One region of the Pantoea sp. X-Soil-YNGN-785 genome, then DNA from elsewhere that is predicted to be linked to it. Evidence: predicted binding sites of a transcription regulator. Region 1 holds the regulator's gene; each other region holds the start of a gene.

Region 1 (6,056 bases):
CGGCCTGTGCAATCCCCATCCATCACAAAATCTGTCGCTTTTGCCAACTATACTCTCCAGACGGAAGAGCAAAACTGACAGGAGCGAATCAATGAAATCACTGCAAGAGAGCGAACTGTTTCGGACCGGCTATTTAGCGGACGGCCAATGGCATCAGGCGGCGTCCACCTTTGACGTGACCAATCCGGCAACCGGCGAGGTGATTGCGCAGGTGGCAAAAGCAGGTAAGGCGGAAACGGAACAGGCGATCGCTGCCGCGGAACGCGCCTTTCCCGCCTGGCGGGCGCAGACCGCAAAAGCGCGTGCTGAAATTCTCACTCGCTGGTACCAGCTGATCATTGAGAACAAGCGCTGGCTGGGCGAGCTGATGACGACCGAACAGGGCAAACCCCTGAAGGAGGCGGAGGGAGAGGTTGAATATGCCGCCAGCTTTATTCAGTGGTTCGCCGAGCAGGCGAAGAGGGCGAACGGCGAGATCATTCCGCCGGCAAAACCTGGATCCCGCATTCTGGCGACCCGCGAACCGATTGGCGTAGTGGCTGCCATTACGCCGTGGAATTTCCCGATGGCGATGCTGACCCGCAAGCTGGGTCCGGCTCTGGCGGCAGGCTGCACCGGCATTATCAAACCCGCTAATAACACGCCACTCTCCGCCTTTGCCCTGCTGGCGCTGGCGAAGCAGGCGGGCGTGCCGGATGGCGTGCTGAATGCGGTGGCGGGTGATACCCATGCCATCAGCGATGCGATCATGGCCAGCAAAGCGGTGCGTAAAATCTCGTTCACCGGCTCCACCCAGGTAGGCAAGCTGCTGATGCGTAATGCTGCCGAAACCATGAAAAAAGTGTCGATGGAATTAGGCGGAAATGCCCCATACATCGTGTTCGACGATGCCGACATTGATGCCGCGGTACAGGGTGCGATTGCCAACAAATTCCGTAATGCGGGTCAGGTGTGCGTCAGTGTTAACCGCTTCTATATTCATAACGCTGTCTATGATGCGTTTACTCAGCAACTGGCTGCCGAAGTGAACAAGCTGAAGGTGGGCAACGGCATGGACGAAGGCGTGATTGTCGGGCCATTGATTGAAGCGTCGGCGGTGGAAAAGGTTGAGCAGCACGTAAAAGATGCAGTAGCCAAAGGCGGCAAATTACTGGCGGGTGGTGAGCGCCATGCGCTGGGAGGCAACTTCTGGCAGCCTACGGTCATTACCGAGGCGCATGAAGGCATGCAGCTTGCGCAGGAGGAGACCTTTGGTCCGGTAGCCGCCTGTTTCCGCTTTGATGATGAAGATGATGTTATCCGCCGCGCCAATGATACGCCATTCGGCCTTGCCGCTTACTTTTATACCCAGAATCTGCAACGGGTGTTTCGCGTTTCAGCGGCGCTGGAAAGCGGCATGATCGGCATTAACGAATGTGCTGTTTCCACCGAGCTGGCGCCGTTTGGTGGAGTGAAAGAGTCGGGTCTGGGCCGCGAGGGTTCGGTACTCGGTATGGAAGAGTATCTGGAGGTCAAAGCGCTGCACCTGGGCGGTTTGAGCTAACGGTCACGAACGGGCGGCAGAGGTCGCCCGCAGACGGAGCATGGGAGCCGTCAGCATGAAAATCGAGCGTTTTGATTTTAATGAAATAGTCGACCAGTCCCATTTCTTTCGCCAGTTCAGCGAGCGATTTGCACTGGAGGAGCGCCGCATCTGCGATCTGGATGGATTGTGGGATGTCGTGACAGGGGATCTGTTACCGATGCCGCTGGAGATTGAGTTTGTCAATCTGGGCAGGGGACAGCGACGACGCTATGGCGCGCTGATTCTGTTATTTGATGAAGCGGAAGAGGAGCTGGAAGGCCGGCTGCACTTTAACGTCAGATAATACATCAGATGAAAAAAGGCCCCGGCGAGCGGGGCCAAAGGGTTCGTCATAGATCTGACGAGGAATTACTTATAAAGCTGTGCAGTGATGTGATAGCTATCACCGGTGCGCGCTTCAATGACTTTATAGGCGCTGGCACCCTGTTCATCCGCTTTCTGTGAAAGCTCAGCGCGGTAATCCATTGGGGATCCCCCGGTTCCACTGATGCTTACGGTGCCCGCAGGCTGCAGGTTCTGCGTCTGTTCGCTGGTGACCAGCTGTGCGGCTGATGCGCCGAACGCCATAACGGAAAGCAGACTGACTGTAGCGATGGTTGTTTTGATATTCATGATTATCTCCTCAATACATTCAACAACCTGCGGTTACTCGTAAGGGCCGGTCGTCGATATTTGTTATGCGCCTTCAGGCGTCATCACGGTTAATTATTTATAAAGCTCAGCGGTGACATGCCAGGTGTTGTCCTGGTTGTTTTCGATGATGCGATAATGGCTTGCGCCCTGTGCATCCGCTTTCTCTGACAGCACCTGACGGATATGCGTCTGGTCGCCGTTACGTCCACCAATGCTGATGGTCTGATTCATGGGCTGCAAACCCTGCGCCTGTTCATTTGATACCAGGCTGGCGGCGCTGGCACCCACTGAGAACAGGGACGCCAGACTAAGAGCAGCAATCGCTAATTTCATTTTCATGGTCAACTCTCCTGAAGATTTTGCTTCGGTCCTCCGGAGCGCAAAAAGGCGCGTCAGACAGAGAGCCGCTGGCATTATTGGGTTTAGTTATACAGCGCGGCGGTAGCGTGATAATTGCCGTTGTTGTAAGCCTCGATCACGCGATAGGCTTTTGCGCCCTGCTGATCCGCTTTGTCACTGAGCTTCTGTTTGATATCCATCGGGGAACCCGCGACGCCGCTGACACTGATGGTGCCAATAGCCTGCAGATCCTGTGCCTGTGCGGCATCGATAGATTCTGCTGCTACTGCACCAAATGAGAGTGCAGAGAAAATGCTCAGGGTAGCGATGGTAGTTTTTACGTTCATAGATATTTCCTCGTCGTCTATTTTTATCTTTCTAGTTAGTGTGATTTGCATCACGAAAAGAAGTATAGAACTAATAACGAGAGAAATTAATACCCGGCTAATAATGTTTTTTTGTGATTCTTTATCCTTATGCCTACTTTTAATAACTTAACGTTATAAAAACAGCATAAAAAATAGCCTTTACGGTGATTTTAATCAGAAAAACAGTGAGATAGATCACTTTAACGTTTAGTGCGAAACTATGAGGCGTATTGGACTGGAGTTTGATCTGGATCCGGGCAATGGTGCCGGATCACTGATGTAAAGCAGTGTAAAATAGCGCAGAAGGTTAAGCAGAGTAAGCGATCTGACCAGGAGTCAGGTGTATTAAAACTGGCTTATTAGTATTAAACAGCGGGGCAGTGTGCCGCAAAACGATGGGTAGAAAGAACAAACTGACGACCCGGGGCGGGATAGCAGGCCGTCAGTCAGCGATCAGAGTTCCTGTTCAAACAGGTTGAGGATCGCGCTGTGCAGCTGCTTAACCGTAAAGTCGCGCGCACGGGTAATAAAGATCGTGTCATCGCCAGCGATCGTGCCAAGAATCCCATGTGCTTTGCCCAGCGAATCCAGCATACGTGCAATCAGCTGTGCTGCACCCGGACTGGTATGAATCACCACCAGCGCATCGTTGTAGTCGATATCCAGTACCAGGTTTTTTAACGGGCTGGTGGTGGTCGGCACGCCCAGTTCAGCGGGCAGGCAATAGACCATTTCCATCCTGGCATTACGGGTGCGCACTGCGCCAAACTTGGTCAGCATCCGCGAGACTTTGGACTGATTGATATTTTCAAAGCCCTCATCCTGAAGCGCCTGAACAATTTCGCCCTGGGAACTGAATTTTTCTTCTTTTAATAAGGCTTTGAAAGCCTTGATCAGATCGTCTTGTTTCGATGGGTTTCGCATAGGTTACCAATAAATAGAGAGAATAACCGCGCATCCGCCCGCGGCAGAGTGGTGATTATGCATTTAAATGCATTTTTATGCAATCGGTCGATTGATGAGCAGAGTTCGGGTGGCTAGCGGGCGGCGATAATAGCAAATAAATCCGCTCAGACCAAAACCCCCGTCACAGCCCCGAAAGGCGAAGGTTGCAAAGTTGTTATATTATTGGTGGTGTAGTATCAGAAGTAGTAACAGAAAACGCACATAGCCGTTCTCTGTCTGACGACGGCAAAGTTGTCGGTCATTCAGGCGCAATGATAAGTAACTTTTGAATCCGGCGAGCAAGTGTGAAAACACGTAGAATTAACAGCGGATATTTATCATCGCCTGAGCAGTTGATTAAGGTCTGACACAGATAGAATTTCGGCCCATCTCTGCCCCACCTTAATAAGGAGTTAAGAATGAAAGTTGCCGTTCTCGGTGCCGCTGGCGGCATAGGCCAGGCGCTCGCACTTCTGCTCAAAACCCAGCTTCCCGCAGGTTCAGAACTCTCACTGTATGACATTGCGCCGGTTACGCCTGGCGTCGCCGTTGATCTCAGCCATATTCCTACTGCTGTCTCTATTGAAGGTTTTAGTGGAGAAGACGCCACGCCTGCCTTACAGGGTGCCGATGTGGTACTGATTTCTGCGGGCGTCGCACGTAAACCTGGTATGGATCGCGCTGACCTGTTTAATGTGAACGCAGGCATTGTTCGTAATCTGATTGAACAGGTTGCCACAACGGCCCCTAAAGCCTTGATTGGCGTTATTACCAATCCGGTCAATACCACTGTTGCCATTGCGGCAGAAGTGCTGAAAAAGCACGGCGTCTATGACAAAAATCGTCTGTTTGGCGTGACCACGCTGGACATTATTCGTGCTAACACCTTTGTGGCCGCGCTGAAAGGCAAGCAGCCGGATCAGGTGGAAGTCCCGGTGATTGGCGGCCACTCTGGCGTAACCATTCTGCCGCTGCTGTCACAGGTCAAAGGCGTCAGCTTCAGCGATCAGGAAGTGGCTGATTTAACCAAACGCATTCAGAATGCTGGCACAGAAGTCGTGGAAGCTAAAGCGGGTGGCGGATCGGCTACGTTGTCGATGGGCCAGGCGGCCGCGCGTTTTGGTTTGTCGCTGGTACGCGCGTTGAAGGGTGAAGCGAATGTTGTAGAGTGTGCTTACGTGGAAGGCGAGGGCGAATATGCCCGCTTCTTCTCTCAGCCGCTGCTGCTCGGTAAAAATGGCATTGCTGAACGCAGGCCAATTGGCACACTTAGCGCTTACGAACAGCAGGCGCTGTCAGGCATGCTCAATACGCTGAAGAAAGATATCGCTCAGGGTGAAGAGTTCGTTAAACAGTAACTGACGGCTCAGATCTGAAGTAACGCCCGGCTTTGCCGGGCGTTTTGCATTACAGGCCGCCAGATTTGTAGGCGCGGGCCGCGGGCGCACCGTTGCTGGCAGGCAGCTTCTTACCCAGCGTTTCCATGCGCATCTGGAACGGTGGGAACGGCATCTCGATACCGTGTTGCTCAAATCCGAGCAGAATCAGCTGGTGCAGTTCATGACGCAGCGGCATACGGTGCCCCATCTCTGCAGCATGTACCCTGATCTCAAACAACTGAATCCCCTGCTGCAGATCGACGAGGAACGCTTCCGGCGGTGGCGTATCAAGCACATAACTGCAGCGCTCGGCCGCCTGCACCAGAATGGTGGTTACCTGCTCACTGCTGACTTTGGCCGGGGCAGGGATAGTGAGTACCACCCGCGTTACGGAATCGGACAGCGACCAGTTAATAAACTGCTCGGTGATAAAGGCCTTGTTTGGCACGATGATCTCTTTGCGGTCCCAGTCGGTGATCGTGGTCGCACGCGTGTTGATCCGGGTAATACTGCCGGTCAGGTCGCGGATCGTCACGGTATCGCCGATACGAATCGGCTTTTCGAACAGGATAATCAGGCCAGAGATAAAGTTGGCAAAAATCTCCTGCAAGCCAAACCCCAGTCCCACACCCAGCGCAGCAACCAGCCACTGCAGTTTCGACCATTCAATACCAATCATCGAGAAACCAATCAGCCCGCCAATCAGCAGCAGCAGATATTTGGTCAGTGTAGTAATGGCGTAACCGGTACCCGGCGTCAGATTAAGATGCTGCAACAGTGCCAGCTCAAGCAGCGCGGGCATATTGC
Region 2 (6,056 bases), 320 kb from region 1:
AGCGCGGACGTTTAACCTGCAGGCCATCCAGCACCAGTACGGACATATGCAGACAGTCGAGCCAGGTGTCGAGCGCGTCAAACAGCCCCTCTTTGTCTTCCTGCATATCTTTGTTGTAGGCCAGCGGCAGACCTTTCAGCGTCATCATCATGCCGGTCAGTGCGCCCTGCACCCGACCACACTTGCCGCGAATCAGCTCCAGCGCATCCGGGTTTTTCTTCTGCGGCATCAGCGAGGAGCCAGAGGTGACTTTATCTGACAGCTCAATAAAGCCCGCTTCGCCGGTATTGAAGAAGATCATATCTTCGGCAAAGCGCGACAGATGCACCATGCCAATGGCCGCATCAGAGAGCAGCTCCAGCACGTGATCGCGATCTGATACGGTATCCAGACTGTTACGTGTGGCAGAAGCAAAGCCCAGCCAGCCAGCCAGCTGCTGGCGATCGATCTCGTAAGCGGTACCAGCCAGAGCGCCACAGCCCAGCGGGCTGACATCAAGCCGCTTCAGGGTATCCTGCAGTCGGCTCTCGTCACGCGCCAGCATTTCAACGTAGGCCAGACACCAGTGCGCAAACGTCACCGGCTGCGCGCGTTGCAGGTGGGTGTAGCCCGGCATCACCGCATCCTGATTCGCTTCTGCCGTCACCACCAGCGCCTGCTGCAGTTCGCGGGTCGCACCCAGTAACGCCTCAATCTGCACCTTGCACCACAGTTTCAGATCGGTCGCGACCTGATCGTTACGGCTACGACCAGTGTGCAGTTTTTTGCCCAGCGCACCGACTTTGTCGATCAGCTTGCCTTCAACCCAGCTGTGGATATCTTCGGCGTCGCTCTGCAGGATCTGCTCAGGATTCTCACGCACGTCATCCAGTAACGCATTCAGCGCGGCTTCCAGCTGCTGCTGCTCATCCTGAGTCAGAACGTTGACCGTCACCAGCGCTTTGGACCAGGCAACAGAGCCAATAATGTCCTGCTCTGCCAGGCGGTAATCGAAGCGCAGCGAGTCATTGAACTGTTTAAAACGCTGATCCGCTGCCTGAGTAAACCGTCCACCCCAAAGTGCCATGTGAAAACTCCTCTGAATCGTTAAACAAGAGGCGGCATAAATGCCGCCTCTGAATTAAAACGGTGAGGCGAGGCGCACCCCGCCTGAAAATTACTTCTTCTGCTCGTTCAGGGCGCGAATGCGTGAAGAGAGCGAGAACAGACGGATAAAGCCGCCCGCGTGACGGTGATCGTAGACTTCATCTTCACCGAAGGTAGCGAACTCTTCTGAGTAAAGGCTGTTCGCGGAACGCTTCTGGGTGGCTGTCGCCTGACCTTTGTAAAGCTGCAGCACCACTTCACCGTTAACCTCTTCCGCCAGCGATTCGGCAGCAGCCTGAATCGACTTACGCAGCGGGGCGAACCAGCGGCCGTCATAAACCACGTAAGACATCTCGTGGCCCAGCTGCTCACGCCATTTGAAGCTATCGCGATCCAGTACCAGCTGTTCAACCGCACGCAGTGCATTCACCATGATGGTGCCGCCCGGGGTTTCGTAGCAGCCACGGGATTTAATGCCCACCAGACGGTTTTCAACAATATCGATACGGCCAACGCCATGTTTTGCGCCCAGCACGTTGAGTTTTTCCAGACACTGGAACGGACTCAGTTTTTCACCGTTAACCGCCACAACCCGACCTTTCTCAACGGTCACGGTCACTTCTTCCGGCTGGTCAGGTGCTTCCAGCGGATCGACAGTCCAGACCCAGCAATCTTTGTTCGGTGCGTTGGCCGGGCTTTCCAGCACGCCGCCTTCGGTGGAGATGTGCCAGGCGTTTTCGTCGCGGCTGTAGATTTTTTCCAGCGACGCAGTGGTCGGAATGTTGCGCTCTTTCAGGTAGTCCAGCAGTGCTTCACGTGAACGCAGGTTCCATTCACGCCACGGTGCCACCACTTTCAGCTGCGGTGCCAGCGCGGTGTAGGTAGTTTCGAAACGCACCTGGTCATTCCCTTTACCGGTTGCGCCATGACACAGCGCATCCGCGCCCACTTTCAGCGCCAGCTCAACCTGCGCTTTAGCGATGATAGGACGCGCCATTGAGGTGCCCAGCAGATAGGTGCCTTCATACAGCGCACCGGTCTGCAGCACCGGATAAACGTAGTCGCTGATGAACTCTTCACGCAGGTCAACCACGTGACATTCAGATGCGCCAGACTGCAGCGCTTTCTTCTCCACACCTTCCAGATCGCCACGCTCCTGACCGATGTCTGCCACGAAAGCGACCACTTCACAGCCGCCGTAGTTCTCTTTCAGCCATGGAATGATGGCTGACGTATCAAGACCACCGGAGTAAGCCAGAACGATTTTTTTGATGTTTTGCGTTTGCATTTCGTAATCCTTGAATCAGAGTCGTTAAGCGAGAATCCGGGTGCCAATCGACACGCCGTTAAACAGGTCAGGCAGCCGCTCAGCGTGACGCCAGCTGGCAATATCCACCGGGCGGCCCAGCGTACGTGCCGCATCCAGCGCAGCGTGTACTTTCACAATCATGCCGTCGGTAATAATGCCCTGGGTAATCAGCTGCTCGGCTTTATCGGCGGTCATCTCTTCGATGCGCTGACCTTTGCCGTCGAGAATACCACTAACGTCTGACAACAGAACCAGATCAGCGCCCAGCGTCGAGGCCAGTGCGGTCGCTGCCTGATCCGCGTTGACGTTCATCAGGTCGCCGCTGTCAGTAATACCAATCGAGCTGACTACTGGCATATAACCGGCCGCCAGCAGGGCGTTCAGCAGCGCCGGATCGCCCGGCGTTGCGTGGCCAACATGGCCGAGTTCTTCATCAAACGGGGCGACATTGACGATGCCTGCATCGCCCAGGCAAAGGCCTACCGCGTTAATGCCCGATTTTTTTGCCCAGGCCAGCAGCGTTTTATTCGCGGTTCCCGCCAGCGCACCCGTGATGATGTCGATCTGATCGGCCGGGGTGACGCGCAGGCCATTTTTCTTCATCACCGGCAGCGCCAGCTTTTTCATCAGTTCATCAACCAGGCAGCCGCCGCCGTGGACGATGATCAGCGGACGCTGATGAGCGCTACGATAGTTAAGCAATGCTTCAAACAAGCGCGACAGCGCTTCTTCGCTGTCTAACAGCACACCGCCCAGCTTAATAATCAATGGATTGGTCATGGTTTAGTTATCCGTTAAATCAGTGACTGCGTTTCAGGGAAGCCGAACCGGATGTTCAGGCACTGTACTGCCTGCGATGCCGCCCCTTTCAGCAGATTATCTTCGGCTGCTACAACAATCAGATGCTCGTCCTGCACTTCAAAACCGATATCGCAGTAAGGCAGGCCGACAACGGCTTTCAGCGCCGGTACGCCCTTATCGTAGAGGCGTACCAGCGGCTTGTCGTCATAGGCACGATGGAAGACGGCAGCGATATCTTCGCGGCTGACACCCGCTTTCAGACGGCAGGTGATGGTGGCCAGGATACCGCGCGGGAAGCTCCCCAGGTGCGGAGTGAAGATTACTGGCGTACCGAGGTGCGCGACAATTTCCGGGTGGTGACGATGATTGAACAGCCCGTAAGGCTGCAGGCTCACTTCGCAGAAGCTGGTGCCGACATTCGCTTTACGTCCGGCACCGCTCACGCCGCTGGTGGCGTTGATAACCGGCCACTGCGCATCGTTTAACAGTCCTGCATCCACCAGAGGTTTCAGAGCCAGCTGAGCAGCGGTCGGGTAGCAACCGGGTACCGCCACCAGTTGCGCCTGCTGAATTTTCTCATGCTGATATTCCGCCAGGCCGTAAACGGCTTTATCGAGCCAGTCGCCATGCTGATGCGTGAAACCGTAGAAACGGGTGTAAAAATCAGCGTCGTTCACGCGGAACGCACCCGACAGGTCGAATACCACACAGCCAGCCTTGAGAAATTCCGGGGCCAGATCGTGGCTGACTTCGTGGGCCGTCGCCAGGAACACGACATCCACTTTGTCTGCCCACTCCGCCGCGCTGCTCAGCGGCTGCAGCGGTAAATCCACCACGCCTTTCAGCTGCGGATGGAGATCGGACAGGCGCTTGCCGGCATCAGGGCTTTGCGCCGAAACCGCCAAAGCGGTTATGTTGATATGTGGATGGCGATTCAGGAAGGTGGCAAGCTCAACACCAGCGTAACCACTGGCACCAACGATCAGCGTATTCAACATCAGGCTGTAACCCTTTTTACAGTCGCACGTTCCGGGTCGCGGCCTTGCCCCGTTACCCACCCTGTCATCTGCAGTGATTTAAGGTTCCCTTGCAGAGGACGTTAATGTATTTTTATTCACTATTACTGCATGAATATGGATACATCCTAACCCAAGGACCGCCAACAGTGAAGACAAAATTACCGCCTTTTATTGAACTGTACAGCCAGTTAATCGCCACACCGTCGATCAGTGCAACCGATGCCGCGCTGGATCAGAGTAATGAAACTTTAATCAATTTGCTGGCCGGCTGGTTCCGCGACCTTGGCTTTAGCGTTGAAGTGCAGCCGGTGCCCGGCACCCGCAATAAATTTAACATGCTGGCGCGAACCGGCAGTGGAGCGGGCGGCCTGCTGTTAGCGGGTCATACGGATACCGTTCCCTTTGACGATGGCCGCTGGACGCGCGATCCCTTTACCCTGACCGAGCACGACAACAAGCTCTATGGTCTGGGCACGGCAGACATGAAAGGCTTTTTCGCCTTTATTCTCGATACGCTGCGCGATGTGGATGTCAGTACGCTGAGTAAGCCGCTCTATATCCTCGCCACGGCCGATGAAGAAACCACCATGGCGGGTGCCAAATATTTCTCGGAATCAACGCAACTGCGTCCCGACTGCGCCATCATCGGTGAACCGACCTCGCTGAAACCGGTGCGTGCACATAAAGGCCATCTGTCGAATGTGATTCGTATTGAAGGGAAATCGGGCCATTCCAGCGATCCGGCGCGTGGCGTCAACGCCATTGAACTCATGCATGAGTCGATCACCCACCTGATGCAACTGCGCAACACGCTGCAGGAACGTTATCACCATGACGGCTTTGCCATCCCCTATCCCACCATGAATTTCGGTCATATTCATGGCGGCGACGCTGCTAACCGTATCTGCGCCTGTTGTGAACTGCATATGGATATCCGACCGCTGCCGGGCCTGTCGCTGAGCGAGCTGGATGGGTTACTGAACGAGGCGCTGGCACCAGTGAGCGCCCGCTGGCCGGGCCGTGTCACGGTGGCCGAACTGCATCCGCCGATTCCAGGCTATGAGTGTCCGGCTAATCATGAGCTGGTGAGCGTGGTAGAGAAATTGCTGGGTACGCCAACGGAGATAGTGAACTACTGCACCGAAGCGCCGTTTATTCAGCAGCTCTGCCCGACGCTGGTCCTGGGTCCGGGTTCGATTAATCAGGCACACCAGCCAGATGAATTTATCGATACGGCATTTATTAAGCCGACGCGGGCACTTATCAGTCAGGTTGTGCAGCATTTTTGTCACTGATTGACAGTAAATGGGGCATTTCACTGTATTAACAGCAAAATGCCCCCTCATTCTGCGGGATTTAACAATAAGAATAACTTATCCCGCTTCCTTCCCGATAAATTCTGTGAATTTCCGTTAGTTAGCGCCATCTTCAGCACACTTTAACGCATTTGACGAACGCAACATTACGTGGCTAGATAAAAGACGATGTTATGCCCACCGGGTGATTATCCAGAACGTTTCAGAATGCGGACAGGCGGCAACGGAGGCGGTTCCCTGTAGATTATCGGGAACACGATGTTGCTGATTTTTTGCTGCCTGAAAGGTCGGGTGTAGAAGTTTTTAAAGACGATAAGGGTGTCAGGGTCCAATGAACGAACAATATTCCGCAATGCGAAGTAATGTCAGTATGCTCGGCAAACTGCTCGGGGATACGATTAAGGATGCACTGGGAGAGAATATCCTCGACCAGGTGGAAACCATCCGTAAGCTCTCCAAGTCATCCCGTGCAGGCAATGATACTCATCGTAAAGAGCTGCTCAATACGCTGCAGAACCTCTCCAA
Region 3 (6,056 bases), 970 kb from region 1:
CGCTGCTTCACGGCAAAGCTGGAGAAGACCGGCTCGCTGCGGCTGATGCAGTTGCTGTTGGGGCAGGTCAGCACCCGTTCAACGTGATCCGGCAGCGTCGGGGCGATCTTCGCTACCACTTCGTAGTCGTCGATGCGGTTAACCGTGGCGTGCGGCGCATAGACCGCCAGCTGATTTACCTGATCGTCGGTGAGAAAGGTGTTCTCAATTTTGATCAGATCTTTGCGGCCCATCTCGCCCGACGGCAGATTCAGACCGATGGTAATGCGCTGATCGGTTTCGGTCAGCCGGAACAGGGAGAGCAGTTTAAAACCGATCTGCGCCGGAATATGGTCGATGACCGTGCCGCGTTTGATCGCTTCGACCTGCAATTTGTTGTCCTGCGTCATGGGGGTTCTCCTTACAGGGCGAGTTCGCTGTTTAAAACCAGTGCCAGCAGAGCCTGGCGCGCATAGATGCCGTTACCCGCCTGCTGGAAATACCAGGCATACGGGGTTTTATCGACATCGGTGGTGATCTCGTCGATGCGCGGCAGCGGGTGCAGCACCTTCATGTTGTCGCGCGCTGTGCTGAGGTCGGCAGCGCGCAGAATGAACTGTGCTTTAACGTTGGCATATTCGGACGGGTCGAGCCGCTCTTTCTGCACCCGGGTCATGTAGAGGATATCGAGCTGCGGCATCACCTCTTCAAAACTGTCGTGCCGTGACCAGGCGATGTTCTTCTCATCCAGCATGTCGGTGATATAGGCCGGCATCGCCAGCGCATCGGGTGCGATGAAAAAGAAACGGTTGCCATCAAATTTCGCCAGCGCCTGTGTCAGGGAGTGCACGGTACGGCCATACTTCAGGTCGCCGACCATCGCCACATTCAGCTGATTAAGACGGCTCTGCGTCTCCTGAATGGTGAAGAGATCGAGCAGCGTCTGGGTCGGATGCTGGTTTGCGCCGTCACCGGCATTAAGAATCGGGATGCCGCCGGAGAACTCGGTCGCCAGTCGCGCCGCGCCCTCCTGCGGATGACGCATCACGATCGCATCAACGTAGGTGCCGATGACGGAAATGGTGTCGGCCAGGGTTTCGCCTTTCTTGCCCAGCGAAGTATTACTGCCATCTGCAAAGCCCACCGCTGACGCGCCCAGGCGATGGATCGCAGTTTCAAACGACAGGCGGGTACGGGTCGAGGCCTCAAAGAAGCAGCTGGCGATAACCTTGTGCTTCAGCAGTTCCGGCTGCGGATGGGCTTTCAACTTTGCGGCGGTGTGCAGCGCCAGTTCCAGCTCTTCACGACTGAGGTCGTTGATTGAAATAATGTGCTTGCGATATAGCGGGTTAGGCATAGCTCTCTCCTCTGCGCGGCCGGATTGCGGACAAAAAAAAGCCCCTCATTAAGGGGCTTTTTTAAGATCGGGTCGATGACCGAAAGAAACAGCAGCGCCGCCTGCGGTCAGGCGTGATTGAGCGTTAAATTGTCCGCTGTGCTGTCGCATATTTCCTCCGGCAAATTGGGCCGCATTATACCCGTTCGTGGTGGGGCGGCAAGAGGAAAACGTTTGCGCCTCGGTAGCAGCTAAGCGCGCATGGGCCGTCAGACGGGTGACGCGCTCTTCACCAGCGGACGTGACTCAGCGTCCTCAGCCCGTCTGAACCTCTTCGATCAGCGTTGGCCCAGCGTGGCGACCATCACCGCTTTAATGGTGTGCATCCGGTTCTCGGCCTGGTCAAACACAATGCTATGCGGCGACTCAAATACCTCGTTGCTCACTTCCATGCCGTTGGGCAGATCGTACTGCTCTGCCATCTGCTGGCCCAGTGTGGTCTGGTCATCGTGGAAAGCGGGCAGGCAGTGCAGGAATTTCACCAGCGGATTACCGGTCAGATCGAGCATCGCCCGGTTGACCTGATAGTCACGCAGCAGGGCAATACGCTCGGCCCAGACTTCTTTGGCTTCGCCCATCGACACCCAGACGTCGGTGTAGATAAAGTCAGCGCCTTTTACGCCATCAGCAATATCTTCGGTGAGGGTAATTTTGCCACCGGTCTGCTGTGCAGCGTCGCGGCACTGCGCCACCAGTTCGTCCTCTGGCCAGCAGCTCTTCGGTGCCACCAGACGCAGATCCAGACCGACCTGAGCGGCGGCTTCCAGCATGGTGTTACCCATGTTGTTGCGCGCATCGCCCACATAAACCAGCGTCATCTCGCTGAGTTTTTTGCCCGGCAGATGCTCCTGCATGGTCAGCAGGTCGGCCAGCAACTGGGTTGGGTGAAACTCGGTGGTCAGACCGTTCCACACCGGCACACCGGCGTGTTCTGCCAGCGTCTCCACCAGCTCCTGACCGTAACCGCGATACTGAATGCCATCGTACATGCGGCCCAGCACCCGCGCCGTGTCGCGCATTGACTCTTTATGGCCGATCTGACTGCCACTCGGGCCGAGATAAGTGACGTTTGCACCCTGATCGTAAGCGGCAACTTCGAAAGAGCATCGGGTACGGGTCGAGTCTTTTTCGAAGATGAGCGCGATGTTTTTGCCTTTCAGATACTGCACTTCGCTGGCGCTTTTTTTCGCCTGTTTCAACTCAGCGGACAGGGAAAGCAGGTGATCAATTTCGGCGGGGGTAAAATCCAGAAGCCTGAGGAAATGGCGCTGATACAGTTGACTCATACAACACTCCGGTAATCATTAAAATGAATTAAAATTCAATTTAACCGTATGAATATTCATTTTCAAGTCTGGAGCTAATAAACTTTTCGTTTTGTGTAGTGGCGCGACAGGCAGTGTGGGAAAATAATTGATTATTGCCGAACTCAGAGAGGACATTGTCATGGCATATGAAGCATTACTGGAAGAGCAGCAGGAAGAGACACGGCAGATTATCGAAGAGCTGCTGGAGGATGGCAGCGATCCTGATGCGCTCTATACCATCGAGCATCATCTCTCATGCAATAATTTTGATTCACTGGAAAAAGCCGCGGTTGATGCATTCAAGCTGGGTTATGAAGTGACCGAGCCGGAAGAGCTGGAGCTGGAAGATGGCACCACCGTGATGTGCGTCGACATCATCAGCGAATCTGCGCTGAAGCCTGAACTGATTGATGTGCAGGTTGAGCAGCTGGTGAACCTGATTGGTAAGTACAACGTCGACTACGACGGCTGGGGCACCTATTTCGAAGACCCTGATGCCGAAGATGAAGACGAAGATGACGACGCCATCGAAGATGAAGATGATGATGGTATTCGCCACTAAGTAGCCGGGGCGGAGCGTTCTCCGCCTGTCACTTCTGCCACCCCTTTTGACATCATGAATTACGCACCCTTACTTGAACCGATCTATCAGTTTCTGCACTGCCGCACGCCACAGGCCTGGATTGACGAGGCGCGCAAGCCGGAAAACCTGACTCTGCTGTTAACCGACCATCTGGTGTGCGAGCTGAAAGCTGCCCAGACCGCGGTGTGGCTGATCCGCAAATATGTCGCCGACAAACCCAGCGGCGACGCCATTCTGGCGTGGCTGAAGCCCTATGAAGATTTTATTTTCCGCGAAGATGGCGACAGCGACTTTATCAACGCCCATAAGAACCTGACAAAAAGCGTTATTGTGCGCAATGCGCTGCCGTGGGCGGATGAGCTGGTGGAGAAGATGGTGCTGCTGATTAAAGAGGAGCTGCATCACTTCTATCAGGTGTGGGAAATTATGCAGTCGCGTGGGCTGGTCTATCATAAGATTACTTCCAGCCGCTATGCCAAATCGCTGCTGCGCGAAGTGACCACCCATGAGCCGGAAACGCTGGTGGATAAGCTGATTTGTGGCGCTTACATTGAGGCGCGATCCTGCGAGCGTTTCGCCAGCCTGGCACCGTATCTTGATGATGAACTGGCGAAGTTCTATATTTCGCTGCTGCGCTCCGAAGCGCGGCATTATCAGGACTATTTAATGCTGGCGGCACAGATTGCCGGTAAAGATATCGCGCCGCGGGTTCAGGCGATTGGCGTGACAGAAGGGCGGTTAATCAGCGAACCCGACAACGAATTACGTTTTCACAGTGGCGTTCCCGCCTTCTGATCCGGCTGCACGGGCGGGGCGGGCAGCCCCGTCTGTCACAGTAGTTTCAGCATCCGCACTTCGCAGTCGACATGGCCGGTGCAGCCCATCGCGCTATCGATATGCTCAAAGCCCAGCGACTCATAGAGTTTAATCGCTCGCGTCAGGCTGGCGGTGGTTTCCAGATAGCAGCGACGGAAGCCGTGGCTGCGTGCATATTCTATCGCCCTCAGCGCCAGCTCGCGCGCCAGGCCCTGACCGCGCACCTCTGGAAGGAAGTACATCTTTTGCAGTTCGCAGATATCGGGCGCGCTGCAGGCGAGAGGTGCAACCCCGCCGCCGCCGACCACTTTGCCCTGATACTCCACAATCCAGTAGGCGCTCTGTTCTGCACTGTAGAGCTCAAACAGCTGGTCGAGCTGCGGATCGGAGACGGTGTAGCCCTTGTCAGCCGTCAGGCCGAACTCCGCAGAAACATCACGGATCACCTGGGCAATATGCGGATTATCGGCGGCCGTAATTGGCCGCACCTGGAGGTCAAAACGCGGGATGGTACTGGTCGTCATCATCTCTTCCGGATTTGTACGAGGTCAATAAAAAAGCCGGGCAAGCCCGGCTTTATGAATAAGCTGTCAGCTAAGACGCTTACAATGCCGCAATGACCGCCTGCTGTTCAATCAGTTTTGCTTTTGATTGTTGCAGGTCTGCCACGCGTTCGCGCTCTTTCGCGACGACCGCTTCCGGCGCACGTGACACAAAGCCTTCGTTTGCCAGCTTGGTCTCAATCTTCTCGATCTCGACATCCAGCTTAACCAGCTCTTTCGCCAGACGCTCCAGCTCGGCGGTTTTATCCACCAGATCTGCCATCGGGATCAGCAGCTCTGCGCCTTCAACCAGTTTGGTCACCGACACCGGGCCTTTCTCGCCTGCAGGCAGAATGGTCAGGCTTTCCAGACGCGCCAGGCGCGACAGGAAGTTGCGGTTAGCCTCAACGCGGCGCAGCGCCGCAGGCGAGCAGTCACGCAGCAGCACATCCAGCGGCTTGCTCAGGGCGATATTCATCTCGGCACGGATATTACGCACCGCGACGATTGCCTGCTTCATCCATTCGATGTCCGCTTTCGCTTCGGCATCTTCTTTCGCCGCATCGTACTGCGGGAAAGGCTGCAGCATAATGGTGTCGTCGCTGATATTTTTCAGCCCCTTCACGCGCTGCCAGATGGTTTCAGTGATAAACGGAATGATCGGATGCGCCAGACGCAGCAGCGCTTCCAGCACGTGAACCAGCGTATGGCGGGTGCCACGCAGTTCAGCTTCACTGCCGCTGTTCATCACCGGCTTGGTCAGCTCCAGATACCAGTCGCAGAACTGGTTCCAGGTGAAGTCATACAGCAGGTTAGCCGCGATGTCGAAACGGTAGCTATCCAGCGCTTCACGGTATGCTTTCACCGTGTTGTTGAACTCGGTCAGGATCCAGCGATCCGCCAGCGACAGCGTCATCTCGCCGCCATTCTGTCCGCAATCCTGGTCTTCGGTGTTCATCAGTACGAAGCGGCTGGCGTTCCACAGCTTGTTACAGAAGTTGCGATACCCTTCCAGGCGTTTCATGTCCCAGTTGATGTCGCGACCGGTTGAGGCCAGCGCCGCCAGAGTGAAACGCAGCGCATCGGTGCCTGATGGCTCGATACCGTCCGGGAACTGCTTCTCGGTACGTTTGCGTATCTTCTCCGCCAGCTGTGGCTGCATCATGTTGCCGGTGCGTTTTTCCAGCAGCGCCTCCAGCGAAATGCCGTCGACCATATCCAGCGGGTCAATCACGTTGCCCTTGGATTTCGACATCTTCTGACCTTCTTCATCGCGGATCAGACCGGTCATGTAGACGGTTTTGAACGGCACCTGCGGTTTGCCGTTTTCATCTTTGATGAAGTGCATGGTCAGCATGATCATGCGGGCAATCCAGAAGAAGATGATGTCGAAGCCGCTGACCAGCACGCTGGTCGGATGGAAGGTGCGCAGC

Evidence for each region. Region 1 encodes ArgR, which controls arginine synthesis, uptake and breakdown. Its sites were predicted from a motif close to ANTGAATAAAAATACANT; they were not measured.
Region 2: the regulator ArgR is predicted to act here: its motif matches at 4,298-4,315, upstream of argC (N-acetyl-gamma-glutamyl-phosphate reductase).
Region 3: the regulator ArgR is predicted to act here: its motif matches at 2,684-2,701, upstream of argF (ornithine carbamoyltransferase).

The regions. Positions count from the first base shown of each region.
Region 1 covers NZ_AP035942.1:3,516,972-3,523,027, reverse strand. Annotated here, with positions in the region: gene AC6I8E_RS16340 (NAD-dependent succinate-semialdehyde dehydrogenase) at 92-1,543, shown strand; gene AC6I8E_RS16335 (barstar family protein) at 1,599-1,868, shown strand; gene yhcN (peroxide/acid stress response protein YhcN) at 1,934-2,197, opposite strand; gene AC6I8E_RS16325 (YdgH/BhsA/McbA-like domain containing protein) at 2,291-2,557, opposite strand; gene yhcN (peroxide/acid stress response protein YhcN) at 2,641-2,904, opposite strand; gene argR (transcriptional regulator ArgR) at 3,379-3,849, opposite strand; gene mdh (malate dehydrogenase) at 4,290-5,228, shown strand; gene mscM (miniconductance mechanosensitive channel MscM) at 5,278-6,056, opposite strand, start outside.
Region 2 covers NZ_AP035942.1:3,836,887-3,842,942, forward strand. Annotated here, with positions in the region: gene argH (argininosuccinate lyase) at 1-1,066, opposite strand, end outside; gene AC6I8E_RS17910 (argininosuccinate synthase) at 1,157-2,374, opposite strand; gene argB (acetylglutamate kinase) at 2,399-3,175, opposite strand; gene argC (N-acetyl-gamma-glutamyl-phosphate reductase) at 3,190-4,194, opposite strand; gene argE (acetylornithine deacetylase) at 4,362-5,510, shown strand; gene ppc (phosphoenolpyruvate carboxylase) at 5,863-6,056, shown strand, end outside.
Region 3 covers NZ_AP035942.1:514,971-521,026, forward strand. Annotated here, with positions in the region: gene pyrI (aspartate carbamoyltransferase regulatory subunit) at 1-389, opposite strand, end outside; gene pyrB (aspartate carbamoyltransferase) at 401-1,336, opposite strand; gene argF (ornithine carbamoyltransferase) at 1,654-2,661, opposite strand; gene rraB (ribonuclease E inhibitor RraB) at 2,822-3,244, shown strand; gene miaE (tRNA isopentenyl-2-thiomethyl-A-37 hydroxylase MiaE) at 3,299-4,060, shown strand; gene AC6I8E_RS02300 (GNAT family N-acetyltransferase) at 4,096-4,608, opposite strand; gene AC6I8E_RS02305 (valine--tRNA ligase) at 4,685-6,056, opposite strand, start outside.